3 regions of the Spiroplasma endosymbiont of Sarcophaga carnaria genome follow, and region 2 is predicted to be linked to each of the others. Evidence: riboswitches for the same ligand, from Rfam matches in the RefSeq annotation. Region 2 holds a riboswitch; each other region holds the start of a gene.

Region 1 (11,177 bases), 780 kb from region 2:
TGATTTACCAGCAATTACACAGGAAAATTTAAAACGTTTTACTTACCGGGCAATGGATTATTTACCCGTTAACGATTATGTTGTTGTCGAAGATGATCGTGTTAATATATCAATTAGCAATGGTAGTCGAACTGATTCAACAGTTAAAACTCCTAAATTAACAATTGATGGTTTATTGGGTGATTTTGCATGAAGAGCTTGACGAGCAACCGGTCTAGAGCATCTATATTCAACTTATTTAGCAAAAAAGAATGAGACACCATTATTAGACCCGAAACAGTTTTATGACAAACAAGAAATTGATGCCTTCTTATTGGAAATAGATAATACAATTCAAGAAGAACATAGTTTTGCTGAAATTGAAACAACAAAAAACCGTGATTTAATTGTTAAAATAGAAACTGAATTAACATCCGAAATTAACCAAAAGCAAAATATTGCTGATCAAATTTTATATCAGCAAGCAACTGATGATGAAGGTCAACCAGTTGGACCTATTGAAAAACTAGGTCAATTTGATGAAATTTTAGAAATTAGTCGTTATCCAGCAAATGCCGTTGTCACAACTCCCGAAGGTAAAAAACGTGCAATTTTAAATCATAACATTTTGGGTGAAGTTAAAGATGCTATGGTTGTTCAGTCAACTTCTGATAGTGATTTAGTAAATGCAATTGGACGTGTTTGAGGATATGGTGTTGAAAATGATGTAATGCAAGCAAAAACTGATATCGCCAAAAATACAACTGATATTACAAATAACAAAAGTAATATTGGTGATATTACTCAATTAACGACAGATCAAAAAGATAATTTAACAAATGCTATTAATTCGACAAATGATAAATTTGATTTACTAAAGAATAATCTTTATAAAGATGTTACTGATTTTTTTAAGACAAAAGGTAGTTTATTAGATATAAATAAAAAGTATTTAATTGTTGCTTTTGGAATAATAAATAATAAAGAATTATATTTTTGAAATTTTGTTAAACCAAATTATCAAGAAGTTTCACCAGGAGTAAAAACTAGTCAAGACATTTTTTTATCGTCAGAGACTAATGTATCTTCAACTCAAGCTGGCGTTATTTCAATTAAAACATCTTGAGTTAGTATTAGTTTTCCAATTGATGGTGCAATTGCAAGAGAAGGTATCATAAGTTTAAGGGGAAATAACTGTACTTTTGATGTTACAAAAAGCCAAATGACTGATAGTAAAAATTTATCAGGTCAAATTTCAGAATTTAGTGTATATGAATATAATGGTCAAGGAATACCATTGCCAATAACATTTGATAAACCTATTTCAAATCAGAAAATTAATTTTACAATTCCCTATTGAGAAAAACAACATGAACTAGAATTAGCAGAAGAGGAAAGCAAACGATTAAAGAGAGAAAATGCTAAATTATCTGATATTAAGCCATTAGAAGACCAAATTAGCGAAATTAAACCTATTGTTGATGGATTTTTATACAGCAAAAAGATGAGCATCGAATGAAAACATTAGGGTTACATCCTTACTATAAATATTACAAAAAAATGAAGGAGATGACTCATAATGGCAGATACAAAATTTAATTTATTTGAAAGTTTAAATCCAAAACCCATTTTTGATGGCTTGAAGAAATTATTTAATGTAGGGCAGTGAAAAAATAAATATCTTGATGAAAGAGATAATCGACAAAAAGAACTAACAAATGAGTTGCAGTTATCAAAAGAAATTTGTGAGTTAAAAATTAAACGTCAAGCAATGTTTCGTTATTTTGGCCATGTTCCATATTTATCAATTTTCTCAATTTTATTAGTAGCTAGCCAATACAAATGATTTGGAGAGGGTTTATATCCAATTTCTGATACCCATAATTTTATTACTTTAAAATTTGGAGAATGGGGTGGTTACCCGGTGGAATATTTAGGAATTTGAGGAATTTGTAAAGTAACTAATAATCCATTAACTAGAAAATTATATATTGGTAAAGGTTTTCAACATCTTTATCGGTTACCTGCTTATTTGATTACAATACCAATTTGAACAATGTTCAATAAGAAAATTAAACAAAAAGAAGATTTATGAAATGAAAGAAAATTAAATTCATTGACAAATCAAGAAAAATAGTGCATCTATATGTACCAGGAGGAATTTAAAATGATCAAAAATAAAAAGCGTAAAATTAGAACTTTATTTGAAGGTCAAGATAGATATGCAGTAGTAACAAATTTATGAATAGCATGAAAAAAAAGAAATCCTACAGTAGTTTTAGAAAATAAAAGTATGGTTAATCGAATTGAAAATGCATTAGCTATGTTATCAAGTAATTTAAAATCAAATTATTGTATTAATAAAGGAGATAATGACGATTACAAAATTTTATTACCATATTATTTTGAGGTTACTAATCCATTAGAAAGTCCAGATGCAACTGACTATTATGAATATAAAGATATAGTTGTTAAATTAAAATCAAATTATGGTATTTTTACTGAAAATAGCTTTGAATTTAACCAAGATATAATTTCAAAAAACTATATTTATCAATTAGACTATAATAACTTTTCATTTCCGGAAATTAATAATTCGTTAGAAACTAGTTCGATTCCTTCCACAATGCCTTTAGATCAACAGTTAGCTAATGGTAGCTATTCAAAATACTTAGCTCATCGAATTACTAATTTAGATGAAGAAGTCAAACAATTATACTCTAGCTATGGTAGTGGCAAAATTGAATTTGATTCTTACAATGATAGTCTTACTAACAAAGGCGAATTCAAGTTACAATTTCCATCTTATATCACTGAATTATTAGTTAGTTCAATCCCGGGTTATGGATTATGAGAGTTTAAATTAACTGATGAATATAATGAGAAAGTTAAATTTGCAATTGGTTTATTTGATAGCACTGATCAATCTAGATCATTAATATCACTTATATTATAAGGGTTTTTATTTGCCAAAATCCACGAGCGCTCGCGCGTAATTTTATTGACTTTTTAAGAAAAATAGTGCATCTATATTGGCATGGAAACAAAAGAAATAATTAACTTAAATTGAGATGAACAAAACTGTAATTTTAACATTGACGCATTAGCTAAAATTTTTATTGCTAAATTTTGTGAGCCAATATCGAAATCAGCAATATTTAAAATTTTAACTGGGGCAAAAGGGTTTGGAAAATCTTATCTTATTTGTTTATTAGCGTTATTTTATACATGCAATTTTTTAGATTGAAATTGTCTACTGGCAAGATATACTTACATATCAGCCAAATATAACTACGATAAGAAAATGACAAGAGTTATTAATGATTTAGAAGAATATGTAGTCACAATCAAAGAAGCTATTTCAGAAAAAATAATAAAGAAAAAAGTTAGTGACACTAGATTTGAATATATTTGACCGAATGGCAGAATAATTAAAGTTGTTGGTTTTGACAACGGAAGTACTTGAGAAGGACAAGATGCATCAGTAGGGGAATATGCCTTTTTTGGTTTAGACGAGGTAATTCCGCTAGATGCAACAATTTTAGATGAAAACGAATACATGTATCGATTATTCAATATGATAATTCAAATTTCACGTGGGAAAAATATTGCAACTACAAGAGAAGTAGTTCCACAATTATGTTATTCAGATGATGATGTAACAATGGAATTACGAAAAGAACAGATTATTATTTTTGGCTTTAACAATCATAATGCTGATCATATTATTTATGAAACATTCGTCCAATCTATTTTTCCATTAACAGAGGAAGTCCAAAAAGAACTAGATGATAATGATATATCATATTTTAATGATCAAACTTTTATGAATGATATTGGTGTGACAGTTGTCAGAGGTACTACAAAAGTAAATAACAAAAATCTTAATCAAAGAGTATTTGATTTAGGAAATTGATTAAATGAAAATAAACCAGAAGTATATGATTCACTATTTCGTGGGGGAGAGCGTCAATTTAATCCTGAACGTTATAGTTACAAAAAAGACTTAATTACTGGTGCCAAATTTTTTAATCCAAAATAATTTTATTGAAAAGATATGAACAAATATTGATTTACTAAAATTAAAATTGGTGCAGATTATGCTGATAGTATAAAAGGGCAAGATGATGCCACTCAAATTTTAATAGGATTTGAATTTGATAAGGAAGAATTTATTGAAGGAATTTATATTCTTGAATAACAATCAATATCAAGTACAGAATTTAAGGATATGACTGAAAAAGTTGATAGTATGGTTAATAAAATTAATAGTTGATCACAAATTTATCATAACTTAAAGGAAGACTTTAGTTATCGTATTGGGTATGATGCTCGTACAGTTGGCCATTTTGTTAGAAAAACACTACTTGAAAATAATGATTGAAAAAATATGGATTTAGATATTACAAGATTTTCTACTATTTTAGTTACTGGAACAAAAGGATGAAGTGTACAAGACCGACATTATAAATGAAAAAGATTATTAGCCGAAGGAAAAATTTATTTTAGTGAGAATTTAGATGTTTTTAAAACATTTAATGACAAAGAAATATTAGTAAAAAAGAATGGTTATTTATATCAAGAATTATTTAATTGTATTAATAATGAGAAAACTAATATTCGCGATGAAAAACCCGGTGTAAATAAATTGGATATGATAAATGCAGCTGAATGTTGTTTTAGCTATTTTAGGTTTAAATTATTTAAAAACTTTAATTTTGTCGAAAACTCTTGATATTTATAAAATATACCTAAAATTAGGTATATTTTTAATATATAGAGGTAAATAAATGATGAAAAAAATAATTACAGAATTAATAAATAGCTTAACAGATGATCAATTTTTAGAATTTTATGAAAAAATAAAACAACAAGCAGACTTAATTAAAAAACAAAAACGTTTAAATGAAATTGATCAAAAATTTAGAGATAAAGGCATTATATGTCCTAATTGCAAATCTTTTCATTGTGTTAAAAATGGTCATAATTCCGAAGGAAAACAAAAATATTTATGTAAAAAATGTCGTGCTAGTTTTGATGCATTTCGTCATCATTTTACTTATTGAAGTCATTTAAATTATGAACAGTGAAATTTATTAATTCAAATTTCATTGTTAGGACAATCTAGTAAAATAATTTCTCGTTTTATTAAAACAACCCCAAAAACCGCTTGATATAATCGACAAAAATTAATGCAATCAAAACAATTAGAAAATACACAGTTAAAATTTAAAAAATTAAATGGTCAAATCCAAATGGATGAAACATTTATTAAAGAAATTCATAAAGGCAATTTTAAAGATAAATTTGATAAACGAAAAACTCATCTCGATCCATTTTCAACTGATACCAAATGCTGTATTCAAATGGCAGTTGATAGCAATAATAATATTTTTGTTCAATCCACCAATACCAAAAGATTACAAAAACAATGGATTATTGAAAATATGAATAAGCAACTAATTAAAGAAAAATCAATAATTATTTCTGATATGCAACCACTATATTTATTAGTAGCAAAACAAACAAATTCTACTCTATATTCCACCAAAACTAGTACAAACCCTGATACTAGTTATCAAAAGTTAAATAAGATTAGTAAATTACAATCCAGTCTTAAAGAAGCCTTAATTCATTATCATGGTTTGGGTTTCACTAATATTCAAAATTATTTAAAGCTCTGAAAATGAAAATACCAACACAAAGGTTTAACACCAAACCAACAATCAACGGTATTATATTTTAACGTTTAAAAAATTTAAAGCAAAATCATAATCTTACACAAAATTAGTTTTCAAATTGTCATATTGATGATTTTTTTTATTTCATCAAGAGTTTTCGACAAAATTAAAGTTTAAAAATTAAAAAAATAAGTTATAATTAATATGTAATAGGAGTTGATGTGAAATTAGTAAAAGTGAAAATAAGAATTATATTGACGAAAATTTTAAATGATTTAATGATAATAAAAATGAATTAATTAAAAAATATAATTTAAAAAATGAGGATATTGTTATAATTTCGGATAAAAAATTTGTAGCAAAATTTTCTAATTATGATGAAGCTAATATTTATTCATTAGAAAATTTAAGTGATAAAAAATTCATCGTTCAAAAAATTAGTGATTTAGATCCAAAAATGAATAATTTTGGATATGTGGTATTAAGTTTTTATGCCTAAAATTTGAACGTCACTTAAAAATAGAAGATTCGAAGTTGATTTAGTCGTTACTTCCATTTCCAACAAAGAAATTAATTTAAAGGATGGTTTTTTTGTAAAGCTTTAATAGATACCTGGTGCAACAAATTCTGTTATATCAACTAAAATTGTTGAAAAATTAAAACTTGAGTCAAGAGGAAAAATGAAAGTTTCTACTGGTTCTAATTCAGAAGATGAATTTTATACATATATGGTTGCTTTACATTTACCAATTGACCTTCAACAAGGAATAGTATCAACACCTGAGGGATTAAAATCTCGAGTATTCCCAAGTTCATTTGTAACTAAGATTACAATGGTTCACGGAAATGAACATATTTCCAGCCAAGGATTTGACGCAATAATTGGACTGGATGTACTTGAAAGTGGCCATTGTACTATTGCTGGCCCAAATATGGTATTATCATTCTAATTTAATTTATAACTGCCAAAAATCTTTAATTTTGTCGAAAACTCTTGATGAAATAAAAAAAATCATCAATATGACAATTTGAAAACTAATTTTGTGTAAGATTATGATTTTGCTTTAAATTTTTTAAACGTTAAAATATAATACCGTTGATTGTTGGTTTGGTGTTAAACCTTTGTGTTGGTATTTTCATTTTCAGAGCTTTAAATAATTTTGAATATTAGTGAAACCCAAACCATGATAATGAATTAAGGCTTCTTTAAGACTGGATTGTAATTTACTAATCTTATTTAACTTTTGATAACTAGTATCAGGGTTTGTACTAGTTTTGGTGGAATATAGAGTAGAATTTGTTTGTTTTGCTACTAATAAATATAGTGGTTGCATATCAGAAATAATTATTGATTTTTCTTTAATTAGTTGCTTATTCATATTTTCAATAATCCATTGTTTTTGTAATCTTTTGGTATTGGTGGATTGAACAAAAATATTATTATTGCTATCAACTGCCATTTGAATACAGCATTTGGTATCAGTTGAAAATGGATCGAGATGAGTTTTTCGTTTATCAAATTTATCTTTAAAATTGCCTTTATGAATTTCTTTAATAAATGTTTCATCCATTTGGATTTGACCATTTAATTTTTTAAATTTTAACTGTGTATTTTCTAATTGTTTTGATTGCATTAATTTTTGTCGATTATATCAAGCGGTTTTTGGGGTTGTTTTAATAAAACGAGAAATTATTTTACTAGATTGTCCTAACAATGAAATTTGAATTAATAAATTTCACTGTTCATAATTTAAATGACTTCAATAAGTAAAATGATGACGAAATGCATCAAAACTAGCACGACATTTTTTACATAAATATTTTTGTTTTCCTTCGGAATTATGACCATTTTTAACACAATGAAAAGATTTGCAATTAGGACATATAATGCCTTTATCTCTAAATTTTTGATCAATTTCATTTAAACGTTTTTGTTTTTTAATTAAGTCTGCTTGTTGTTTTATTTTTTCATAAAATTCTAAAAATTGATCATCTGTTAAGCTATTTATTAATTCTGTAATTATTTTTTTCATCATTTATTTACCTCTATATATTAAAAATATACCTAATTTTAGGTATATTTTATAAATATCAAGAGTTTTCGACAAAATTAAAGCCAAAAATTAATGGCAGTTTTTTATTTTAATGTTATAATTTTATTAACGGTATGAACTAAATTCTTAAATGTCTGTGGTTTTCACAGAAAAAGTTTAATTTTAACTTGCATTTTAAAATTAAACTTTATACTATTACTTTAACAACTTTAAAAAGCAATTTTGGATGTTACGGGAATTAGGTGAAACTCCTAGGCTGTCCCAGCAACTGTAAAGTGGATGAAAGCTAACATATGCCATTTAGAAGATAATTCTTGAGAAGGAATAGCGAGTAAAGTGAAACTGAGCCAGTAGACCGATCTAAAAAACATTGATATTTTATCAGTGCTGCCTTTATAGTTATTATCCCTGGGGTTGGATAGTTAATTATTTATTAGTGAAAAACTATTAAATAATAATTTTAAAGACGTCAAAAAGCGTTTTTTAGTTGTTAATTTAAAGCGATAATCCTATTAGGGCATTATTTAAAATAATAATAATTAAAAAATCTTTAAGTTTAATAAAACTAATTTTAAAATATTTTATAATTTTAATTTTTTATTAAATTAATTTATTAAATAAAAATAAAACTGTTAATTAAACATCACTTATACGAATATATTAAAATATTCCTTTTCGTTTTGTTTAAATTTATTTTTAAGAAAAAGCATTTTAAATAATAACCTCATTAATAGGATCGTTAGTCCAATAAAGGTACAAAAGGAAGGAAATAAAAAAATGACACCACATATTAATGCAAAACCAACGGATATTGCAAAAGTTGTTTTAATGCCCGGTGATCCGTTACGAGCAAAAGCAATTGCGGAAAAATATTTGACCGATTACAAATTAGTCAATGAGGTTCGAAATATGTTTATGTATACAGGAAAATATCAAGATATTGAAATTACAATTGCTGGAAGTGGGATGGGTTGTCCAAGTATTGGAATTTATTCCTATGAATTATTTAAATTTTATGATGTTGATTATATTATTCGCATTGGTTCAGCGGGTAGTTATAAATCAGAGTTTGAACTATATGATATTTTCAATGTTCGCGAAGCGTTTGGTGAAAGTAATTATGCCAAAATTGCTGCTAATATAGATTCTCATCTAATTCCAGCAAGTGAAAAATTATTCAATACGATTGAAGAGGTAGCGTTAAAGCAAGGAATCAAAACACATACTGGTAATGCCCATGCTGCTGATGTTTTTTATCGCTATGATGAGTCGTTATCATTTACGAAAGAACATAATCTAGATGTTGTTGAAATGGAATCATATGCCTTGTTTGCAAATGCAATTGTGACCAAAAAACAAGCAGCAACATTGCTAACTATTTCTGATAACCTTGTTACAAAACAAGCAGCTTCAGCAATGGAACGCCAAAATAATTTTATGGTAATGGTGCAATTGGCGTTAACAACGGCAGTGCAATTAATGAAATAACCTAACGGAGGAGAAGAAATGAAAATTGCTGTTTTTGGAACTGTTGGTGCTGGGAAAACAAAAGTTAGTGAGACGTTATGTCAACAGTTAAATTATAATTTATTTAAAGAACCCTTAGAAGAAAACCCATATTTTAATGATTTTTATCAGGACATGAAAGGATTTGCCTTTAAAATGCAAATTTACATGTTGACAACCAGAATTGAACAATTTTTTGAAATTGATAATTTAGAAGATACTGTTTTTGATCGCACGATTTTAGAAGATCCGGTTTTTGTTCGGGTTTCACATTTGTTAGAAATTATGAATGATGTTGATTTTAAAGTTTACAATCGTTTTTTTCAAAATGTTATTACACCAATTTTAAAACAAAAATTAGGGTTTGATGTCATTATTTATTTAAAAGTTTCAACACCAAAAGCTGTTGAACGGATTAATAAGCGTGGCCGCGTATTAGAATTAGAAACGCCATACCATTATTGGGAAAAATTAAATGAACAATATGAGGTCTTATATCATGAATTAAAGGATGATTATCATTTCATTGTTGTTGATGCTGATAACGATAATTTTGCAGAAAAAATGACCTTTATTATGCAGAAATTATTAATGATAGATAATAAAGTTCCTTGTTTAATTTAAAAATAATTATCGTTGATATTTTAAATTTATTAGGAGGAAAACGAAATGAAAGATACAAATAATAATATTGAAACAAAAAGCTTAAGTAATTTACGAATTTTAGGCTTAGATCCAATTATCTATAATAAAACTGGCCATCCAGGGATTGTTTTAAGTGCAGCGCCAATGATGCAAGCAATTTATTTAAACAATTTAATTGCTAATCCAGCTGTCCCCGATTGAATTAATCGTGACCGTTTTGTGCTATCGCCAGGACATGCGTCAACGCTTCAATATGCAATTTTACATTTTGCAGGTTATGATTTATCAATTGATGATTTAAAAAATTATCGCCATATTAATTCAAAAACCCCAGCGCACCCTGAATATGGTGTAACCCCAGGGGTTGATAATTCATCGGGACCATTAGGCCAAGGTGTTGGTTATGGCGTTGGAATGGCATTAGCAGAACAACATTTAGCCGCTAAGTTTAATAAACCAGGACACGACATTATTGATCATTATACTTATGTTTTGTGTAGTGATGGTGATTTACAAGAGGGGGGTGCTCTTGAGGCAATCCAGTTAGCTGGAGTATGAAAGTTAAATAAATTAATTATGTTGTATGATTCAAATGATTGTCAATTAGATACCAAGTGTGATGAAGTTTTAAAAGTAAATTATCAAAAATTTTTTGAAGCACAAAATTGAAATTATATTCGCGTTGATAATGCTGATGAAGATTTAACAGCAATTAAAAAGGCAATCACAGCAGCGCAAAAAAGTGATAAGCCAACTTTAATTGAGTGTAAAACAATTATTGGTTATGGGCATCCAAAACAAGGCTCACCAATGCATTCATCACCGTTTACAGCAGAAGAAATGCAACAAGTGCAAACCTTTTATGATTTTGAACATCCGCAATTTTATGTTGACCCAGATGTTAAAACTTATTGAAAGGATACTTTTATTAAACGCGGTCAAGAAACATACCAAACATGAGCAACAAAATTAAAAGCTTATCAAACTGCTTTTCCCGAGGAATTCAAGCAATTATTTGCTGCCCCGACTGTTGAATTTGATGCTTTTAAATCCTTATTAACAACTGATCAAAATAAAAAAGCAGGAACAAGAATTATTATGGGGGATGTTTTTAAATATTATCAACAAAAATGTCCTAATAATATGTTTGGTGGTAGTGCTGATTTGGGAACAGCGACAAAGATTATTGGTTATAATGGTTCATGAACAATTAAGACACCCCAAAATAATAATATTCATTTTGGGGTTCGGGAATTTGCCGCCGGGACAATTAGCATTGGAATTGAATTACATCAAGGATTAAAAGGATTTA
Region 2 (11,177 bases):
TTTCTAAGGCAGTTTCTTGTAATTTTTCAATATCAGCATTTGCCTTCTTCATTGCTGTTTCTAAACTCTTAATTTCACTAGCTGAATCAGAAACCGTATTATTTGAAATCTCATATTTTGGTTCTTCTAATTTAAAAACTTTTGCAATTGCAATTCCATTACTCGCACCTATTCCGTGCAGTTTTTTTGACATAATAAAAATTCCCCACTTCTCTTTCTACTAAAACTATTTTTATTATATACTGAAAATTGGAAAATTACTGTAATTTAAGCATAGTTTTCATCCTCAAATTATTATTTTTATTACAATTTACAAAGTTCATCAAAAATTATTTAAAAATTAAAATGATACCCCACCCAACTCACGAATCTTATAAACTAAATTATTAGATGTGTGGCACTCCCACATTTCCTGTTTTCTATTCTCTTGTAAATATATTCAGCAAGAGTTATAATGATATGGATTATTTAATATAGTTTTTTTATTTTTGTATTAATCAAAGTACATTTTTAAATTAAATTATTATTAAATAATAAAAAATTTTAATTTTAGTTATGTTATTAATTATTTGATTATAAAATAAAGCAAATTTATTTACTAATAAAAAACATTAATTAAAATTAAAAAATAGTAAAACATTTATAATATCATCAAGTATCAAAATCATTAAAACAAAATATTTTATCAATATTATACATTTATAGTTCAATTCTTCGTTTGATAATGATAAATGCGGTACATGACTTTGATTATGGTCATTTAAAATAATCAACAAATATTAATTATCAACAGGGAGAACAAAGCAATATGAAAACAGTAGAACAAGCAATTAAATTTCGCCGTTCAATGTCTGGTTTTAATACAAATAAAAAAAGAAGATTTGAACTTAATTTTAAATGCTGGTCGGTTAGCTCCAAGTGCACTTGGATCAGAACCAACAAGAATTTTAGCAATAAGAAATAATCATGTTAAAGAAAAACTAGCTGAAATTTCTTATGATGAACCAAACTGAAAAAAGGTGAAAACAACAGATGTTTTAATTCTTTTTGTATCAGTAAAAGGAGATATTTTAAACAGTAAAACATTTATTAAAAATAGATTAGATAGATGGGGTTTGCCAGAAGACCAATTAGAAGACCGCGTTGATTCTTATTTAGAATATCTAAAACAATTTGATTGTGATAGTTATTCAATCAACAAAGCATTTATATCTGCAGCATATATGAGCTTACAAGCTGCATCAATAGAAGTTTATTCAACAATCATGCAAGGTTTTAATTTAACTAAGTTAAATGATTGTTTAAATAAAAAAGGATATATAAATAAAGAAAAAGAATCTGTCCATTTATCAATGGCAATTGGTTTATCTAATAAAGAACTGAAAAATAAAATTTATCCACAAGTTCAATTATCATCAGAAGAATTATACACATTAATCGACTAAAAAAATACCCTTAATTGAAAATATTAAGGGTATTTTTTTATTTAGTTTATTCTAAACAAAATCAATATAATTGTCTACAATATTGTGGTTAAATCAACTGCTTCTGCAATACATAGAATAAATAATGATTAGATCGGTTTTATTAACAAGTAACTAAAATAATAGTTTTAGCATATTTGCTCTTATCATTTATTTAACAAAATAAAAAATGCCTTTTCATTTTAAAGATAGCGCGGAAGATTATATCAACGACTCTTAATAATTCCGTTGGTAAAGATTCGGTATCAATAACTGCCAATAAATAACGTATGATTATTAAAATTAAAATTTTGGTAAGTCTTTTCTGACATTTGACGAAGTTTTCTGGCGCTATAAATAACAAACCATCTTTCATTACACAAAAAAAGCATAATCTGGAATTAACTCGGTTAAATCAAGTGTTCCTCCTGAAGTTCTCAATTTTCTTTGTACAAAAAAAATAAATAATTTATTATTTTGATTGTTTAATTTTCATCTTTTATGAAATGATTTAAAATTAGAACAACAATCATCACAAATTGGATGTAAAACATCAGCACGCATTTAAAAAATGTTCCCCTCTTTCTTTTAAATTAAGTAATAGCGTTAGTTTAAATAAAAAAATTTGTAAATAAAATATAAATAGAGTTTATAGTTTTTTGCTAATTAAATTATAATGGATTTTTTATATTTTTAAATATATTCTTTAATTTTGTCGAAAACTCTTGATGAAATAAAAAAAATCATCAATATGACAATTTGAAAACTAATTTTGTGTAAGATTATGATTTTGCTTTAAATTTTTTAAACGTTAAAATATAATACCGTTGATTGTTGGTTTGGTGTTAAACCTTTGTGTTGGTATTTTCATTTTCAGAGCTTTAAATAATTTTGAATATTAGTGAAACCCAAACCATGATAATGAATTAAGGCTTCTTTAAGACTGGATTGTAATTTACTAATCTTATTTAACTTTTGATAACTAGTATCAGGGTTTGTACTAGTTTTGGTGGAATATAGAGTAGAATTTGTTTGTTTTGCTACTAATAAATATAGTGGTTGCATATCAGAAATAATTATTGATTTTTCTTTAATTAGTTGCTTATTCATATTTTCAATAATCCGTTGTTTTTGTAATCTTTTGGTATTGGTGGATTGAACAAAAATATTATTATTGCTATCAACTGCCATTTGAATACAGCATTTGGTATCAGTTGAAAATGGATCGAGATGAGTTTTTCGTTTATCAAATTTATCTTTAAAATTGCCTTTATGAATTTCTTTAATAAATGTTTCATCCATTTGGATTTGACCATTTAATTTTTTAAATTTTAACTGTGTATTTTCTAATTGTTTTGATTGCATTAATTTTTGTCGATTATATCAAGCGGTTTTTGGGGTTGTTTTAATAAAACGAGAAATTATTTTACTAGATTGTCCTAACAATGAAATTTGAATTAATAAATTTCACTGTTCATAATTTAAATGACTTCAATAAGTAAAATGATGACGAAATGCATCAAAACTAGCACGACATTTTTTACATAAATATTTTTGTTTTCCTTCGGAATTATGACCATTTTTAACACAATGAAAAGATTTGCAATTAGGACATATAATGCCTTTATCTCTAAATTTTTGATCAATTTCATTTAAACGTTTTTGTTTTTTAATTAAGTCTGCTTGTTGTTTTATTTTTTCATAAAATTCTAAAAATTGATCATCTGTTAAGCTATTTATTAATTCTGTAATTATTTTTTTCATCATTTATTTACCTCTATATATTAAAAATATACCTAATTTTAGGTATATTTTATAAATATCAAGAGTTTTCGACAAAATTAAAGATTATTATCAAGATAAATAAAATATGATATGATATTTTTAGACAATTTAATATATAGTTATTTAGAGTTAGGGAATTAAGTGTAAATCTTGAGCTGTCCCAGCAACTGTGATATGGACGAACACCACAAGCCACTGAAAATATTTTTTGGGAAGGCGGTTAGTAGGATGAAGTTAAGCCAGTAGACCTTTCTAAATTTAATTAGTCTTATTATATAACTCCTGGGTGTGAGTCATGTAATTATTTTGCAAACAAATAATTTAATGATTGTTATATAAAAAGCATTTTGGGAATGCTTTTTTGTTTATTGTAACTAGAATTAAATTGTCCATTGTTAATTTGCTAGAAAGAATAAAAAAGAAGATGGAAAAATTATTAATAGTGATATTAAGTAGTTCATTTATTTTGTCACCAACAGCGACAATTATTGCTTGTAAAAATACTGATGAGTTTATTTCATATAAGTATCCAGATTGGATTTAGCATATGAAAACAGAGGAATCAAAAGAGTTTACCGTTGGTTATGATAATTATTATTTATCATCGGCAAGAAGTAGTTTCGAACAAAACAATTGGTTAGACCTTAACCAAGAAAGCCATGTTTATGTTCATTTTAAGAATATTACTAATATTGATGAAATTATGAAAAAGTTATCATTTGCTGATACTGCTAATATGCAACTCGTAACTCAGATTTATGAGCCAATAACATTTAGAAAAGCCGACAACGGTATGTATATTTCTAATCCCTTTTTAACGCAAAATACAGCTGTTGGTGGATATACTATGATGGCAAAAGATAAATGACAAGACATTAAAAATAGTAAAAATATGAAACAACTAAATGATCGCTTTCAAAAAGAGTTTGATGAACGCGGAACAATTGCTGATTCGCATCCAGTTCAAGAAGTAAATGGAACAAAATTTGTATGATGAGATTCTAATAGTTGAGGAAACTTATTGCAAACAGATATTCAGAAGGAAATTTATGGTGTTTGAAGTAACACTGAAAATAAAATTCAAGTGGGAATGAACATTCCATTGAGCCTTACAAGTGAGGGTTCAATTAAAGTGTCAAAAACAGGTGCCCACAATGTATTTCGAATTGATTTAAATTATCAAGAAGATTGAATAAATAATAGTTTTAACAAAGTAAAATATCTTCTACCCCACTGAGGTTTTTACTTTACAATTAAAGGTGATAATAATGCCCAATATATTTCACCACAACTAATTCCTGCAATTAATAATAACTTTCGTGCTTCCGATGTTTTGATATTCTTAAAATCAAAAAATTTTAATTATTTTAATACTGAAGGTTATAAAAATGCTTTAATTTTGTCGAAAACTCTTGATATTTATAAAATATACCTAAAATTAGGTATATTTTTAATATATAGAGGTAAATAAATGATGAAAAAAATAATTACAGAATTAATAAATAGCTTAACAGATGATCAATTTTTAGAATTTTATGAAAAAATAAAACAACAAGCAGACTTAATTAAAAAACAAAAACGTTTAAATGAAATTGATCAAAAATTTAGAGATAAAGGCATTATATGTCCTAATTGCAAATCTTTTCATTGTGTTAAAAATGGTCATAATTCCGAAGGAAAACAAAAATATTTATGTAAAAAATGTCGTGCTAGTTTTGATGCATTTCGTCATCATTTTACTTATTGAAGTCATTTAAATTATGAACAGTGAAATTTATTAATTCAAATTTCATTGTTAGGACAATCTAGTAAAATAATTTCTCGTTTTATTAAAACAACCCCAAAAACCGCTTGATATAATCGACAAAAATTAATGCAATCAAAACAATTAGAAAATACACAGTTAAAATTTAAAAAATTAAATGGTCAAATCCAAATGGATGAAACATTTATTAAAGAAATTCATAAAGGCAATTTTAAAGATAAATTTGATAAACGAAAAACTCATCTCGATCCATTTTCAACTGATACCAAATGCTGTATTCAAATGGCAGTTGATAGCAATAATAATATTTTTGTTCAATCCACCAATACCAAAAGATTACAAAAACAATGGATTATTGAAAATATGAATAAGCAACTAATTAAAGAAAAATCAATAATTATTTCTGATATGCAACCACTATATTTATTAGTAGCAAAACAAACAAATTCTACTCTATATTCCACCAAAACTAGTACAAACCCTGATACTAGTTATCAAAAGTTAAATAAGATTAGTAAATTACAATCCAGTCTTAAAGAAGCCTTAATTCATTATCATGGTTTGGGTTTCACTAATATTCAAAATTATTTAAAGCTCTGAAAATGAAAATACCAACACAAAGGTTTAACACCAAACCAACAATCAACGGTATTATATTTTAACGTTTAAAAAATTTAAAGCAAAATCATAATCTTACACAAAATTAGTTTTCAAATTGTCATATTGATGATTTTTTTTATTTCATCAAGAGTTTTCGACAAAATTAAAGCTATTTTTAAAACAAGGGAAAATCAGCTAGTTTATTAACTAAAACTAAGATTAAACCAATTAAACAAAAAACACAACATAAAAAAAGAATTAAATATTTATTTTTTCGAAAAGCAGCCCGAATTGTTAATTTTTGTTTGGTTGTAAAGTCATCATTATGTGAATTTTGACGAGCTTTCCGTGACTGTCATCACCATCAACCACCACTTGCAATTGATAACAATGTAAACAATACAACCAAAACAATTAAGACTGATACTGGAATATTACTTGCTTGCGCATTTAAATAAAACATTAAAATCACCTATTTAATAAAAAAATAACACTAATAGTGTTATTTTATCAAAAATTTAAACATTTAAAGCACTTTTTGTCTTTAATTTTGTCGAAAACTCTTGATGAAATAAAAAAAATCATCAATATGACAATTTGAAAACTAATTTTGTGTAAGATTATGATTTTGCTTTAAATTTTTTAAACGTTAAAATATAATACCGTTGATTGTTGGTTTGGTGTTAAACCTTTGTGTTGGTATTTTCATTTTCAGAGCTTTAAATAATTTTGAATATTAGTGAAACCCAAACCATGATAATGAATTAAGGCTTCTTTAAGACTGGATTGTAATTTACTAATCTTATTTAACTTTTGATAACTAGTATCAGGGTTTGTACTAGTTTTGGTGGAATATAGAGTAGAATTTGTTTGTTTTGCTACTAATAAATATAGTGGTTGCATATCAGAAATAATTATTGATTTTTCTTTAATTAGTTGCTTATTCATATTTTCAATAATCCATTGTTTTTGTAATCTTTTGGTATTGGTGGATTGAACAAAAATATTATTATTGCTATCAACTGCCATTTGAATACAGCATTTGGTATCAGTTGAAAATGGATCGAGATGAGTTTTTCGTTTATCAAATTTATCTTTAAAATTGCCTTTATGAATTTCTTTAATAAATGTTTCATCCATTTGGATTTGACCATTTAATTTTTTAAATTTTAACTGTGTATTTTCTAATTGTTTTGATTGCATTAATTTTTGTCGATTATATCAAGCGGTTTTTGGGGTTGTTTTAATAAAACGAGAAATTATTTTACTAGATTGTCCTAACAATGAAATTTGAATTAATAAATTTCACTGTTCATAATTTAAATGACTTCAATAAGTAAAATGATGACGAAATGCATCAAAACTAGCACGACATTTTTTACATAAATATTTTTGTTTTCCTTCGGAATTATGACCATTTTTAACACAATGAAAAGATTTGCAATTAGGACATATAATGCCTTTATCTCTAAATTTTTGATCAATTTCATTTAAACGTTTTTGTTTTTTAATTAAGTCTGCTTGTTGTTTTATTTTTTCATAAAATTCTAAAAATTGATCATCTGTTAAGCTATTTATTAATTCTGTAATTATTTTTTTCATCATTTATTTACCTCCATATATTAAAAATATACCTAATTTTAGGTATATTTTATAAATATCAAGAGTTTTCGACAAAATTAAAGCTTTTTGTTGTTTTTTGTACTAAAGCTAATACTTCTTCAGCGGTTTGACAAGTTAGAGCTTTTGCCACTAATTGTTCCATCGCTGGAACTTCTAATTTACTAATAACTCGACGGGCATTTAAAATACTTGTTGCTGACATTGAAAAGTAATCTAACTTCATTCCCATTAAAAGGGGAATTGCTTGTTCTTCTCCCGCCATCTCACCACACATTCCAACTCATTTGCCTTCTTTATGAGCTCCATCAATAATTGTTTTGATTAAACGTAAAATTGATGGATTATATGGTTGATATAAATAAGCAACAAATTGACTCATCCGATCAGCTGCCATTGTGTATTGAATTAAATCGTTTGTTCCGATTGAAAAGAAATCAGCATGTTTTGCAAACTGGTCCGCCAACACAGCTGCTGATGGAATTTCCATCATCATTCCAATTTCAATATTATCCGCAACTTGATGTCCGGCTTTAATTAGATTTGCTTTTTCTTCTAATGTAATTTCTTTTGCTGCTTTAAATTCATCAATTGTAGCAATCATTGGGAACATAATACCAAGTTTCCCGTGGACACTCGCGCGTAATAAAGCTCGTAATTGTGTTCGAAACACATCCGTTTTATCTAAACATAATCGAATCGCACGATAACCTAAAAATGGATTCATTTCTTCTGGGAATTTAAAATATGATAGTTTTTTATCTCCCCCAATATCCAACGTACGAATAATTACTGGTCGGTTTTGCATTCCTTCTAACACGCCTTTATATGCTTTATATTGTTCATCTTCCGTTGGAAAATGATCATTATCCATATATAAGAACTCACTTCTAAAGAGTCCAATTCCTTGGCCACCATTATCTAACACCCCTTGAACATCTTTTGGGGCCCAAATGTTACCTTCTAAAACAAATTTTTGGTATCCATCTTTTGATACGGTGGTTTTATCTTTAAATGCTAATAATTCTTGTTGCAATTGGAAAAACTTTGTTCGTTCTGCGGTTCAAGTTTTAATCTCGTCAGCTGATGGGGCTAAAATAACCTCCCCAGTTGTTCCATTAATCATCATCGCTTCATTATGTTTTGCATGTTTTGTAACATCTTTTAGGCCTAACACTGCCGGAATTTCTAAACTACGAGCCATAATAGCAGCATGGCTAGTTCTTCCCCCCATATCACAACTAAATCCTTTTGCAAATTTAGGGGCCAATTGCGCTGTTTGTGATGGTGTTAAATCTTCTGCGACAATAATAACTTCTTCATTAATTGTTGCTAAATCTAACACCGGCACATTTAAAATATATTTAATTAACCGATCAGTTACATCTTTGATATCCGCTGCTCTTTCCTTAAAGTATGGATCCTCCATTCCAGCAAATATTGTAATAAATTTCTGTGCAACAGTATGAATTGCATAAGCCGCATTGTTTTTATCATTATTAATCATTTTTTTTGCTTCATCAATCATCGCCGGATCCTGTAAAATCTGACTATGGGCTTCGAAGATCGCCGCTTTCTCAGCTCCCAATTTTTCTAAGGCAGTTTCTTGTAATTTTTCAATATCAGCATTTGCCTTCTTCATTGCTGTTTCTAAACTCTTAATTTCACTAGCTGAATCAGAAACCGTATTATTTGAAATCTCATATTTTGGTTCTTCTAATTTAAAAACTTTTGCAATTGCAATTCCATTACTCGCACCTATTCCGTGCAGTTTTTTTGACATAATAAAAATTCCTCACTTCTCTTTCTACTAAAACTATTTTTATTATATACTGAAAATTGGAAAATTACTGTAATTTAAGCATAGTTTTCATCCTCAAATTATTATTTTTATTACAATTTACAAAGTTCATCAAAAATTATTTAAAAATTAAAATGATACCCCACCCAACTCACGAATCTTATAAACTAAATTATTAGATGTGTGGCACTCCCACATTTCCTGTTTTCTATTCTCTTGTAAATATATTCAGCAAGAGTTATAATGATATGGATTATTTAATATAGTTTTTTTATTTTTGTATTAATCAAAGTACATTTTTAAATTAAATTATTATTAAATAATAAAAAATTTTAATTTTAGTTATGTTATTAATTATTTGATTATAAAATAAAGCAAATTTATTTACTAATAAAAAACATTAATTAAAATTAAAAAATAGTAAAACATTTATAATATCATCAAGTATCAAAATCATTAAAACAAAATATTTTATCAATATTATACATTTATAGTTCAATTCTTCGTTTGATAATGATAAATGCGGTACATGACTTTGATTATGGTCATTTAAAATAATCAACAAATATTAATTATCAACAGGGAGAACAAAGCAATATGAAAACAGTAGAACAAGCAATTAAATTTCGCCGTTCAATGTCTGGTTTTAATACAAATAAAAAAAGAAGATTTGAACTTAATTTTAAATGCTGGTCGGTTAGCTCCAAGTGCACTTGGATCAGAACCAACAAGAATTTTAGCAATAAGAAATAATCATGTTAAAGAAAAACTAGCTGAAATTTCTTATGATGAACCAAACTGAAAAAAGGTGAAAACAACAGATGTTTTAATTCTTTTTGTATCAGTAAAAGGAGATATTTTAAACAGTAAAACATTTATTAAAAATAGATTAGATAGATGGGGTTTGCCAGAAGACCAATTAGAAGACCGCGTTGATTCTTATTTAGAATATCTAAAACAATTTGATTGTGATAGTTATTCAATCAACAAAGCATTTATATCTGCAGCATATATGAGCTTACAAGCTGCATCAATAGAAGTTTATTCAACAATCATGCAAGGTTTTAATTTAACTAAGTTAAATGATTGTTTAAATAAAAAAGGATATATAAATAAAGAAAAAGAATCTGTCCATTTATCAATGGCAATTGGTTTATCTAATAAAGAACTGAAAAATAAAATTTATCCACAAGTTCAATTATCATCAGAAGAATTATACACATTAATCGACTAAAAAAATACCCTTAATTGAAAATATTAAGGGTATTTTTTTATTTAGTTTATTCTAAACAAAATCAATATAATTGTCTACAATATTGTGGTTAAATCAACTGCTTCTGCAATACATAGAATAAATAATGATTAGATCGGTTTTATTAACAAGTAACTAAAATAATAGTTTTAGCATATTTGCTCTTATCATTTATTTAACAAAATAAAAAATGCCTTTTCATTTTAAAGATAGCGCGGAAGATTATATCAACGACTCTTAATAATTCCGTTGGTAAAGATTCGGTATCAATAACTGCCAATAAATAACGTATGATTATTAAAATTAAAATTTTGGTAAGTCTTTTCTGACATTTGACGAAGTTTTCTGGCGCTATAAATAACAAACCATCTTTCATTACACAAAAAAAGCATAATCTGGAATTAACTCGGTTAAATCAAGTGTTCCTCCTGAAGTTCTCAATTTTCTTTGTACAAAAAAATAAATAATTTATTATTTTGATTGTTTAATTTTCATCTTTTATGAAATGATTTAAAATTAGAACAACAATCATCACAAATTGGATGTAAAACATCAGCACGCATTTAAAAAATGTTCCCCTCTTTCTTTTAAATTAAGTAATAGCGTTAGTTTAAATAAAAAAATTCTTTAATTTTGTCGAAAACTCTTGATGAAATAAAAAAAATCATCAATATGACAATTTGAAAACTAATTTTGTGTAAGATTATGATTTTGCTTTAAATTTTTTAAACGTTAAAATATAATACCGTTGATTGTTGGTTTGGTGTTAAACCTTTGTGTTGGTATTTTCATTTTCAGAGCTTTAAATAATTTTGAATATTAGTGAAACCCAAACCATGATAATGAATTAAGGCTTCTTTAAGACTGGATTGTAATTTACTAATCTTATTT
Region 3 (11,177 bases), 180 kb from region 2:
AAAATTTATTTCTGGTAATGGGCAAATCTTGCCGAAGAGAGTTACTGGAACAACAGCTAAAAATCAAAGGATGTTAGCAATAGCAATTAAAAGAGCACGTCAAATGGCATTATTACCATTTGTCATTGATTAAAATACTTATAAAAATAAGTATTTTTTCTTTTTTAGTGTAGAATTAATATGATGTAAGGCATAATAAAAAGTTAAGGGATGACATTATGATAGAGAATCCAAAATTTAGTGATGTTTTTAAAACAGAAGCAAAAGAAAAAATAGGGAAGAATCGGTTGCAAATAATTAAGTACATCTTAATTTGTTTTGTGCCATTTTTGTATGGTTTCTTTTGTGTTTGAGCTTTTTGAAATCCATTCCTTAAAACAGACCAGATTCCAATGGCGATTGTTAATCATGATGCAAATTTATGTGTGATTTATAAACCTAAAAGTGATACTGACAAATCAATTGCAAATGGGACTGATATTCATTATGTTAATGCAAACGATGCAACAAGTTGTAATGCAGCAGTTAAACCAAATGAAATTGCACGTTTTACAAGTGTTAGTGATAATATTGTTACTGGACCAAATTATTATGATAAAGAACATAATAATGTTAAAATCGATGTTAGTACCATTACCTTGAAATTAAATTATCTAAAAAATAAAGATACTAATTTTGAACCAAATGATAAATATTGAGTTCAACTACGAATTCCTGAAAATTATTCTGTTCATTTAATTAACATTTTAAAAAACATTGCAAATTCGTCATTTGACCATGATCAGTTTTTAACGGATGTTACTTGAATGAGCAATAATCCGGTTAACTTGTGAGCAACGTATAAACAAAATTTTTTAATTGGTTATTTTGCAACAACTTTCACTAATTTACGAAAAAGTTTTGTTCGTGAAGCAGTACCGCAATTAATTTTACCAATGCTTTATACCATTCTGTCTAATCCTGATGGGACCGTAAATCGTACTACTTATGATGACTATGTTAAAAGTATTAATACAAGCAATTTAATTAATGAAACAAATAATTTAGTTAGTTAAGGTAAATTAACTTCAGTACAAGGAAAGATTATTACTTCGTTACTAAAGGTATTTTGCTTAGTAAAAGGACCCTTGGTACAATTTATTTTTGGATCAGAAAATGTTGTTAGCAAAGATCAATATTTTACTAATAGTAATGAATTGGGTAAACATTTAAAAGATGTTGGCAGCATTATTGATATTCCATATAACGTGCAAGGTTATCAATACAATAAATATGGTATTGGATTGGGAGAATTATTTATGTTAATTGGTGTTTGAGTTGGGGCTTTAACACAAACATTTGTTTATGATCGTAAAGGTAGAACCAAAAACACATTATCTTATCAACATTATTTTAGTAAGTTACTATTAATGTTGTGTACATCCTGAATTCAGGTCACAGTAATGATGTTTTCACTATTAATTTTAGGTTTTGGGCAAATTGGTCCATCGTATGCTTTGCTATGGTTATGAATGCTCTTTTTAGGATCAGTTTTCAATATTATTATTTGTTCTCTTTGGTTAGCGATTCCCGATGAAATGCTGGGGCGTTTTATTGCTGTTATTTATCTGATTATTAATTTATCAGCTGGATGAGGAACATTCCCATCATTTATGCAAAATAAATTTTTTGATGTTTTATCATATATCTCACCATTCCGTTATGGCTTACATAATATTGGGACAATAATATATGGTTTATCTTCACCAACAAGTATCGGTATTGGTGAATATCAAACTGAGATTGTCAAAAATATGGGGATTTTATTTATTTGGGTTATTGTTTTTGTTATGATTGGACTAGCAGGAACCTACTATCGTTTCTTAAAAATGAAATATGGAACAATTAGAATAAAATTAATTTATCAAGCAATGAATAACATTGAAAATATTAAAACACATGAAAAAAGTATTAGTGCATTGAATTATTTAACAGTAGAAGAACAAGCGTTAATAAAAGCAGAAGTATCAGGGCAATTATTAGCAAAACAGACAAAAAAGAAACTAAAAAAGCAGCCTAAATAATCATAGATATAATAGTAATATTTTTTGCCTTCTTTTTAAAATGAATTATCATCTATTTTATGGTATTATTTAAATAATAATTTATTCTATGAAAGCGAGGAGGACAAATGTATTTAAACTTATTAAATAGTACAGATAATAGTAATCCTTTACATGACTTCTTGTCAATTTCAACTTGGCAATCATTTGTTAGTATTTTTATTTTCTTTGGAATTATGCTTTTATTATGATTTTGAATTAAAAAAACAAAGATGCGTTTTATTTTTCGTGTTTTATTAGGACTAGCTTTTGGTTTAGTTATTGGAATTGTTGTTCAAGCAATTAATAATTTCCCATATAACACAGCTGATCCGTCAGGTTCAATGATTAATCCAATAATTCAAGATCCAAATGACCCCAATAAGAACATTCCAAATGATATTTATGTCTTGTGAGTTCATGATTTTTCAATTTGAGTTAACTTCTTTAGAACGGTCTTTTTAAATGCGATTTTATTAATGACTGTTCCTGTTGTTTTCTTAGCAATTGCACGAGCCGTATCAAAACCAGGAAAAGATGCAGCATCAAAAAAAGGAACAATTATTACAATTGCCATTTTATTGTTAAATGTTGCAGTGATGTTTATTATTACCTTATTTATTGGTATTGCTTTTAATATTGGCAATGGTTTTACAATTTCGGGAAGTGGTAGTTATGATAAAGCAGCATCGAAACCATTACCACAAATTATTTGAGATTATGTTCCTTCAAATTTTGTTGCTCCATTCTTTTTGGGAGCAATTATTCCAGTGATGGTTATTGCAGGATTAATTGGCCTTGCGGTTAAAAAATCATCAAAAAGACATCCCGAAGATATGCAAAAAATCCGTGCTGGATTTGATCGTTGATGGACAGTTATTATGTCATGTTTAATGTTTATTATTAAGTTAATGCCTTATGCCGTAATGTCAATGATTACTTATGCCATTGTTTCGCGTCCAATTGGATATTTAGCACAAATTGGAATTGTAATTGGGGTTGGTTACTTATGTCTAGTAATTGCCTTGATTTGACATTCGTTATTATTAACATTATCAGGAATTAATCCATTTAAATGATGAAAATTTGCTATTAAGCCAGTAATTCAAGGATTTACAACCCAATCTTCAAATGCAACCTTACCTTTAACAATGGAAGTCTTGAAAGATGATATAAAAGTAAAAGAAAATTTAGTTAGTATTTCAGTACCATTAACAACAACAATGGGATTAACTGCTTGTGCTGGGGTACAAGCGGGAATTATTGTTTCATTTATTGTAACAGCAGGATTATTTGATTTGACAGCCGCTAATTTCTTTATTGCTTTAATAGTTGTTGTTGTTGCGTCATTAGGAATTGCTGGTGTTCCAGGAACAGCTAGTGTTGTCACAGCCGGGGTGCTGGGGGGGCTTGGTTTAGGGACTTTATATGTTCCTGTTTATGCAATTATTGGAGCGTTAGATGGCTTATTTGATATGGGTCGAACAGCAGTAAATGTTGCAGGAGGATTACAAGCAACAACAATTGCTGCCCGGTTAACAAATTGTTTAGAAAACGAAGATCTCATGCTTTTCAAATGATCACGCCTACGGCGAAAACGAAAGAGAGAAAAAGCGTCAAAACAAGAATAAAGGTAACACCTTTATTTTTATTTTAAATTTGAAAGGTTATAATATTACTAAGAAGACAGAAAGAAGGGGAAAAGATGAAGGTAATTGTAATTGGTGGGTCAACTGCTGGAATGACAGCAGCTAGTAAGTTAAAACGTATTTTAAAAGATGATGTTGAAATAGTTGCTTATCAAAAATTAAAATATCCATCGTTAGGTAGTTGTGGAATTCCTTATTATGTTGGAAAACATTTTGATAAACCAGAAAGTATGATTGCACGAACTGTTGAACAATTTAAAGATAATGGAATTATTGTAAAAACTTCGTGTGAAGTAACAAAAGTTGATTTTAAGGCAAAAACAGTTTATGGAATTAATCTTGCAACAAACGAAAAATTTAATGATACTTATGATAAGTTGATTATTAGTGTTGGAGCAACACCACGCAAATTAAATTTGGCGGGAGAAGAAGCATCAAATGTTTTTACAGGAACAACTTTAGAATCGGCAGTAGTTCTTCGCGATAGTTTAGCAACAATTAAAAATGTTGCCATTATTGGTGGCGGTTTCATTGGTTTAGAATTTTGTGAAAGTTTTGGTTTAGCAGGAAAAAATATTACATTAATTGAAGCCGACAAATGGGTTTCACGAAAATTAATTGATGAAGATATTGCCCAATTATTAGTGGCAGATTTAGAACATAAAGGAATTAAAATTAAGACAAATGAGAAAGTAGCAGAGTTTATTGTTAAAAACAATAAAGTAACAAAAATTAGATTATCATCAGAAGAAGAGATTCCAACAGATTTAGTTTTAGTGGGAATTGGAGTTATCCCAAGCACTGATTTTTTAAAAGAAACAGAGCTAAAAATGAATGAATTTGGGGCGATTTTAGTTAATGATCAGTTTGAAACTAATATTAAAAATGTTTATGCTGTTGGTGATTGTGTTACGACAAAAAATATGATTGATAATAGGTTACAATATATTTCATTAGCAACTGTTGCGGCAAAAAACGGAAAGGTTTTAGGTAATATTTTAGCAGGGAAAAAAGATCATTTTCCAGGGGCGATTGGAACCGCTATTATCCAAGTTTTTGATAGTGAAATTGCTCGAACAGGGTATACGAAAGAGCAAGCAATTGCAAATGGTTTTAATACTAAAGAAGTGGTTATTACGGGAACTGATCATACTCATTATGTAGCCGATGCTAAACCAGTTACCGTTAAGGTTATTTATGATCAAAACACAAAAGTTATTGTAGGGGCACAAATCTTTGGTTATAATAAAGCTAGTTTAAGAATCAATGCTTTAATCCCATTAATTTGGACAAAAACTAAAATTAATGAGATTGAATATTTGGATTTACCATATTCACCACCATTTGCAAAAAGTGTTGATGTATTAAATGTTGTTTTAACGAAGATTAATGAAGACTAAAAATAAAGGAGAAAAAATTATTAAATTACAGTAAAAAATGCTATTAATTGACGAAAAACAATTAAAAAATATGATAGTAGCAAAACTATTAACGATAATGATTTATTAACAATTATTGAAGCGGGGCGTTTAGCACCATGCTCATTAGGGCTAGAAGTTACTAATGTTTTGACTATTACTAATAAAGAATTAAAAACTAAATTTGCAGAAGAGGTAATGAGTGGTTCGAATCAGGAAAAAGTTCAGAATGCAAATTGTATTATGATTATCGCTGGGATTAATCCAGAATATTTAGTCTCAACGGAATTTTTGACAACACGGTTAGAACGAAATATTGCACAACCTGATGTGTTAAAAAAGACAATTGATAAATATCAAACTTTTTTAACGCAAAAAAAAGATTTATTTACCTTTGTGTCTGAACAAGCACATATTGTAACTAGTTTTATTACCCTGCAAGCTGCTGATTTAAAAATTGGGTTAACAATTATAGGGGGTTTTGATGTTAAAAAATGTAATGATTTATTATCAGAACATTGTTTTTTAACCAAGATAAATTATATTCGGTATTAGTCTTAGCTTTAGGATATTATGATGAAACAGATGAAAAAACAAGTTTACCACGGGTACGCATTGATTTTAATGAATTTGCAAAGATTATTAAATAATTTTTGTTTTTATTGATAATATGTGTTATCATTATTTACGTGCAAATAATATGCATCCATATTATTAAAAGAGAGGTGAATTATATGGCAAGAGAAGGAATCCATCCAAAATATTTTGATACTAAAATCATGTGCACAACTTGTGGAACAGAGCGCATAACTGGTTCTACTAAGGGGAAAGAATTAAAAGTTGATACTTGTTCTTCATGCCATCCCTTCTATACAGGTAATCAGCAATTTGCTAATGCAGCAGGACGTGTTGAACGCTTTAAATCTAAATTTAATAAAAAAGAAGAATTAGTAAAACAAACAGAAGAAGCATCAAAAGTACAAAAAGAACTTAATAAAAAAACAGCAAAACCAAAATCTGATAATTAAAAAGCAGAATAATGGTAGAGAACTTTTATCTTATTAAGATAAAAGTTTTTTTTAATAATAATTCTAGGTCATTTTGTTTTTTTCGTTATAATGAAAATAGACTACTTTAAAAGTTTATAAAGGATAAAAGGGAATTAAGTGCAAGTCTTAAGCTGTCCTAGCAACTGTAAAACTGACGAATGTTAATGAGTACCACTGAATAACATATTTGGGAAGGATTAACTAGTAGGATTAAGTTAAGCCAGTAGACCGGCCTGATAAATTTAATAAGAGTCCTACTAGGTAAATAGGATTAATTTATTTTGTAAATAAGATAAAAATATAAATATAAAAAACAAAAGGAGAAGAAAAAATGGTTAAAAATATCTTGACGTTAGTAACAAGTTTAACAGTTGGTACAACAACTATTGCAAATGTTGCATTGCAACAATTAACTTCATCAAACAGCGAAAAAGTATCACAAAATAGTATTGATGGATATCATGTTAATAGTGTTAAAATCACAGTAAAAAATGAAAGTGGAAGAGTTATCAATACAATTACGTTTTATAATTCATTAGTAAGTTTAGGTGATATGTTAGCATCGGATTCCGATTCTTTTGGGCTTAACGAAACATCATTTGGCCGTTTATTGATCAGAGTTGATGATATAATAACAGATTTTAATAAAAATTATTGAGCAGTTTTTTCAAGCACACATCCATTCTGCAAGTTTAGTACTAGTCCAGCAAATTATTGTTCAGTTGGAATTGATGGTTTAGTTTTTCGTGACGTTTGAGAACAAGACCAATTATTTGATTTTGTCTTAACTAAGATTTAAGTTAAGTAATAATCCTATTTATCCTTTTTTTGAGAAAGGAGTTTCTATAATTATGAAAAAAATATTAGCTAATTTGCTAGTTTTATTGTTGACCGTAACATCAACAACAAGTTTAATTAGTTGTCAAAATTTAAGTCAAAATAATAAGAGCGAAGAAGATTTGCCAACCTTACCAAATAATTTTACAATTATGCAAGGTGATATTTATCCATCCTTTGGTATTAGCAAACAAGAGGGAAACCAAAAATACTTGTTTAAACCCACAAGTGATCAATTGAGTACACTTTTTTTAAATTTGCCACAACGCAAAATTGCTCCATTAGGGTTTGCAAAGGATGTATCAAATATTCCTGATTTTTGATTTTATTTAGCATATCCATTTGCGGCAACTTTTACAATTCTTAGTGGTCAAGAATTGACACTTGACGAAAATCAAATGGTTAATGTTACCTTGGCTGTGAAATGCTTAAAAGTAGCGGAAAAATGGTTAGAGAGTGGTGCTTGAAAAATGCGTTTTACTGATATGAATGTTGAACAAAAAATAATTTTTAAAATTCCAATTATTCCAAATGAAACTGATGAATTAAATCGATTTGTTTTAAAAAAATATAATGCATATATTGCGCAAAATGATATTGAAATTAATAATAGTAAGTTAGATTTTAATGATGTAAATAATGTCGCAAATATAAATTATTTACAAGAAAAAGCAGCTACTTTTATTGCTAGTTTTATTAGTGAAAATCCGGGTCTTAACAAAAAACTTAATCTTAAAAAAATTATTCCACCAAAGGGTAATCAAATTAAGAGTTTAGATGAACCTGCAAATAGTTTAGTAAAAATTAGTACAACATTTAATTTTACGTTAAATATTGAGGGGTTAGATTATCATCCACGATTAAATTTGGGGATGCCAATTAGATATAAAATTATGTAATTTATATAAAACACTATGGGGGTTAATAAAATTATTAACTTAAGAATAAGTGTTTTTTATTATTTTTATTTGGGTATAATAAAAATGATTAGAAGAGTGGTGTTTGAATGGGACTAAAAATTAGTAATTTAAAATATAAACGCTATAAAAAAAATATTTTTACTGATTTAAACTTTGATGTCAACAGTCAAGAAGTTCTAGGAACTTATTTTGAAAATAAATTTTCACAGTTATATTTTTTAAAACTTCTATTAGGAAAGAAAAAACCACATAGTGGAAAAATTTATTTAAATAATCAAAACATTACTGCTTTACTGCCAAAGGAACGAAAAATTGGTTATGTTTCACCGGGGACATTACGGTTAGGTTTTTTGCCAACGAAATTACGATTAGCTTATCATATTCTAAAAATACCAAAATTTTTGCATGATAGTTCTTTAAAATACATTAAAAATAAATATCGTTATAAAAATTTAGTTTTTATAGGTAATGACTTAAATAAAAAAGATTTAATATTGAAAACAGATAAAATCATTAATGAATATTTTCATAATTCAATTAGGATTAAGGAAGAATGAATTGAAACATATTTAACACAAATTAGTGAATTTCATAAAAAGGAAATTGCCAAAATTTTAGAAGATGATAAGGATTCAATTCTAATTCAAAGTTTACATACCTACACTTATAAAAAAGAAGAGATTCGTGTTTACGAAGTTTTTCTTGCGTTTTTACAAGCCTTATGAGATAAGATTTATTATATTTCTGAATTGGATTATTTATGTGATTGTTATGAAATTGCCAAAAAAAGAAAGATTAAAAATAAAAAATTTGGATTTATTGGGGATAAACTTGTTTGTGAAAAGTATTTAAAAACTTTACAAACTAAAATTCTTTATGAACGATATAAGCTAATTAAAGCAAGAAAAGCTTTAAAAAAATATCGTCTGAACGTTCTTAATACTGTTATGCGTGATAGTGAACGAAAAAATATTATTAAAGGGATTTTACATAAAAGTAATTCAATTAATGTTGTTACTTGATTGAAACTAGCAGAAGATCAATGGTTTAATTATAATCAAAAACAAGAACAACTAATTTCAAATTTGTTGCCAGATGAAGCAACAATTGTTAAAGGAAAAGTTCTTGAATATTTTCATAAGTACCATTTAGCGTTATTAAATGATAAATTAATCCAACGTGAAGAAGATAATTCCCTTGTGATTGCTGCGGCAAATGAAAAAATTGTTACAGTTTATAATCAAGCATTTGAACAAGTAAAAGAACTAATGAGTAATTTAAATATTAAAATGAACTGATTTAAAATTACCAAAAATCTAAGTAGTTTTGATCATACAAAGATTAGATTAATTAATGCGATTTTAACAAATAAAGAATTGATTATTTTGCATAATACTTTTGATAATTTAACACATAATGAAGCAATTGAATTAAATGATATTTTATTAACGTTAAAAAACTATAATCCGCAAATGACGTTTTTAGTTTTGACAAGAAACATTGAAAATATTAAAAACTATGTTACTAAGTTATTGTTCTTTGATGAAAATAATAATTATAAATTAATGACAAAAGAACAGGCTGAGTTTTTCCCCGAAACAATGCATTTATATCAAACAATGTACAATAGTTCTGAAAATATTTTTTCAATGCAGTATTTTGAAAAAGATCATATCCTCATGAATGAAAAAGTTAAAATTAAGCTACCAAAAGAAATTAAGTTAGTTGACCAAAAAGAATGTTGATTAGCGATTAACCCAAATTTAATTTCCTTTGAAAAAACAAAATTTTTTAATAAGGATTTACATTTAATGTGTAAAGGCCAAGTTAAAACAATTAAAAAAATTGGGAAATCAATTGTTTGTTTTTTTGAAACTGATAATAAAATGATTTTAAAAGTCTTAGTTCCTGAAAAAGAATTAAATTTAAAGAGAATGACTACAATATATTTTGATAAACATGCGTTATTAATTTATAATAAAAGTAGTAATAACTTAGTTATTGACATTTAAAGTGAGGAATTTTAAAATGAAAAATTTAAAAAAAACAATTTTACAAAAAATTAAAGATTATAATACTATTATTTGTTTGCGTCATATTTCACCAGATGGTGATGCTTATGGTTCAGCGTTTGGACTAGCACAATTTATTAAGGATAATTTTCCTATTAAAAAAGTTTTGGTTGATGGTGAACCAAGTAAGTATTTGGCTTTTTTAGCAACACCTGATCTTGTTAAACAAGAAGATTATCGTGGAGCTTTAGTAATTGTGACAGATACAGGTAATGTTGAACGAATTGATAGTAAATATTGACAAGAAGCAAAAGAAATTATTAAAATTGACCATCACCCCAATGTAACACCATATGGAGATTTACAATGAGTTGATGCAAATAAAATTGCAGCTAGTGAAATGATTGCTGATTTAGTTTTAACATCAAAATTAAAAGTTTCAGCAGCAGCGGCAAGATTAATCTTTACGGGGATTATCACTGATTCTAATCGTTTTATGTATAACAAAACTTCTCTTGAGACTTTGACGTTAGCAGGGCAATTACTTGCAAAAGGTTTTGATTTGCAAAACATTTATCACAATTTATATGAAGAATCATGAACAAATGCGTGTTTTAAAAATTATTTGTTATCACAAGTAATGGTTTATGATGATCAAATTAGTTATGTTAAAATAACAGACAAAATGTTAAAAGAACATCAAATGGATTATGAAACTGTTAAACCATGAGTTAATATTATGAGCAATATTAAAGAATTTAAAATTTGAATGTTATTAATTGAAAACAAAGCAGAAGGTTATATTAATATAAGTATTCGTAGTAATACTTATATTATTAATGGTGTTGCTCAAAAATATAATGGTGGAGGCCACGAATTAGCTAGCGGTGCTAGAATTTATCAGTGAGAAGATACTGAGAAAATTTTAGCCGATTTAAGTATTTTAATTAAAAATAATGTTAAATATGTGGAAGGTGAATAATGTATTTTTTAAATAGTAAAGCACAAATGGGATGAATTGAGGTAATCACGGGTTGTATGTTTGCTGGAAAAACAGAAGAGTTTATTCGTCGTTTAGTACGGTTAAGTTATGCTAAATTTAAAATTCAAGTTTTTAAGCCAGAAATTGACAACCGATATAGTGAGAATAAAGTTGTTAGTCATAGTCAAAATTCAGTTGAAGCAATGCCAGTAAAAGATTCAGCAGAATT

The links. Region 2 has a riboswitch for cobalamin ahead of AACK91_RS04270 (hypothetical protein). Riboswitches for the same ligand answer to the same signal wherever they lie in the genome.
Region 1: it holds a riboswitch for cobalamin, as region 2 does, so the genes downstream of both, deoD (purine-nucleoside phosphorylase) here and AACK91_RS04270 (hypothetical protein) in region 2, are expected to answer to the same signal.
Region 3: it holds a riboswitch for cobalamin, as region 2 does, so the genes downstream of both, AACK91_RS05175 (hypothetical protein) here and AACK91_RS04270 (hypothetical protein) in region 2, are expected to answer to the same signal.

What each region holds. Positions count from the first base shown of each region.
Region 1 covers NZ_OZ026456.1:1,489,529-1,500,705, forward strand. Annotated here, with positions in the region: gene AACK91_RS08615 (hypothetical protein) at 1-1,507, shown strand, start outside; gene AACK91_RS08620 (hypothetical protein) at 1,559-2,116, shown strand; gene AACK91_RS08625 (hypothetical protein) at 2,147-2,935, shown strand; gene AACK91_RS08630 (hypothetical protein) at 3,017-4,021, shown strand; gene AACK91_RS08635 (hypothetical protein) at 4,037-4,180, shown strand; gene AACK91_RS08640 (hypothetical protein) at 4,211-4,723, shown strand; gene AACK91_RS08645 (IS1/IS1595 family N-terminal zinc-binding domain-containing protein) at 4,770-5,732, shown strand; gene AACK91_RS08650 (hypothetical protein) at 6,341-6,610, shown strand; gene AACK91_RS08655 (IS1/IS1595 family N-terminal zinc-binding domain-containing protein) at 6,734-7,696, opposite strand; cobalamin riboswitch at 7,922-8,092, shown strand; gene deoD (purine-nucleoside phosphorylase) at 8,492-9,202, shown strand; gene AACK91_RS08665 (deoxynucleoside kinase) at 9,221-9,844, shown strand; gene tkt (transketolase) at 9,890-11,177, shown strand, end outside.
Region 2 covers NZ_OZ026456.1:705,063-716,239, forward strand. Annotated here, with positions in the region: gene ptsP (phosphoenolpyruvate--protein phosphotransferase) at 1-193, opposite strand, end outside; gene AACK91_RS04255 (nitroreductase family protein) at 867-1,445, shown strand; gene AACK91_RS04260 (hypothetical protein) at 1,839-2,027, opposite strand; gene AACK91_RS04265 (IS1/IS1595 family N-terminal zinc-binding domain-containing protein) at 2,268-3,230, opposite strand; cobalamin riboswitch at 3,333-3,518, shown strand; gene AACK91_RS04270 (hypothetical protein) at 3,796-4,719, shown strand; gene AACK91_RS04275 (IS1/IS1595 family N-terminal zinc-binding domain-containing protein) at 4,720-5,682, shown strand; gene AACK91_RS04280 (hypothetical protein) at 5,789-6,076, opposite strand; gene AACK91_RS04285 (IS1/IS1595 family N-terminal zinc-binding domain-containing protein) at 6,256-7,218, opposite strand; gene ptsP (phosphoenolpyruvate--protein phosphotransferase) at 7,265-9,016, opposite strand; gene AACK91_RS04295 (nitroreductase family protein) at 9,690-10,268, shown strand; gene AACK91_RS04300 (IS1/IS1595 family N-terminal zinc-binding domain-containing protein) at 11,012-11,177, opposite strand, start outside.
Region 3 covers NZ_OZ026456.1:884,079-895,255, forward strand. Annotated here, with positions in the region: gene rpsR (30S ribosomal protein S18) at 1-133, shown strand, start outside; gene AACK91_RS05140 (hypothetical protein) at 219-1,055, shown strand; gene AACK91_RS05145 (hypothetical protein) at 1,128-2,063, shown strand; gene AACK91_RS05150 (dicarboxylate/amino acid:cation symporter) at 2,171-3,712, shown strand; gene AACK91_RS05155 (FAD-dependent oxidoreductase) at 3,787-5,130, shown strand; gene AACK91_RS05160 (hypothetical protein) at 5,242-5,703, shown strand; gene AACK91_RS05165 (hypothetical protein) at 5,667-5,798, shown strand; gene rpmE (50S ribosomal protein L31) at 5,883-6,176, shown strand; cobalamin riboswitch at 6,258-6,448, shown strand; gene AACK91_RS05175 (hypothetical protein) at 6,544-6,996, shown strand; gene AACK91_RS05180 (hypothetical protein) at 7,049-7,933, shown strand; gene AACK91_RS05185 (hypothetical protein) at 8,041-9,966, shown strand; gene AACK91_RS05190 (bifunctional oligoribonuclease/PAP phosphatase NrnA) at 9,983-10,948, shown strand; gene AACK91_RS05195 (thymidine kinase) at 10,948-11,177, shown strand, end outside.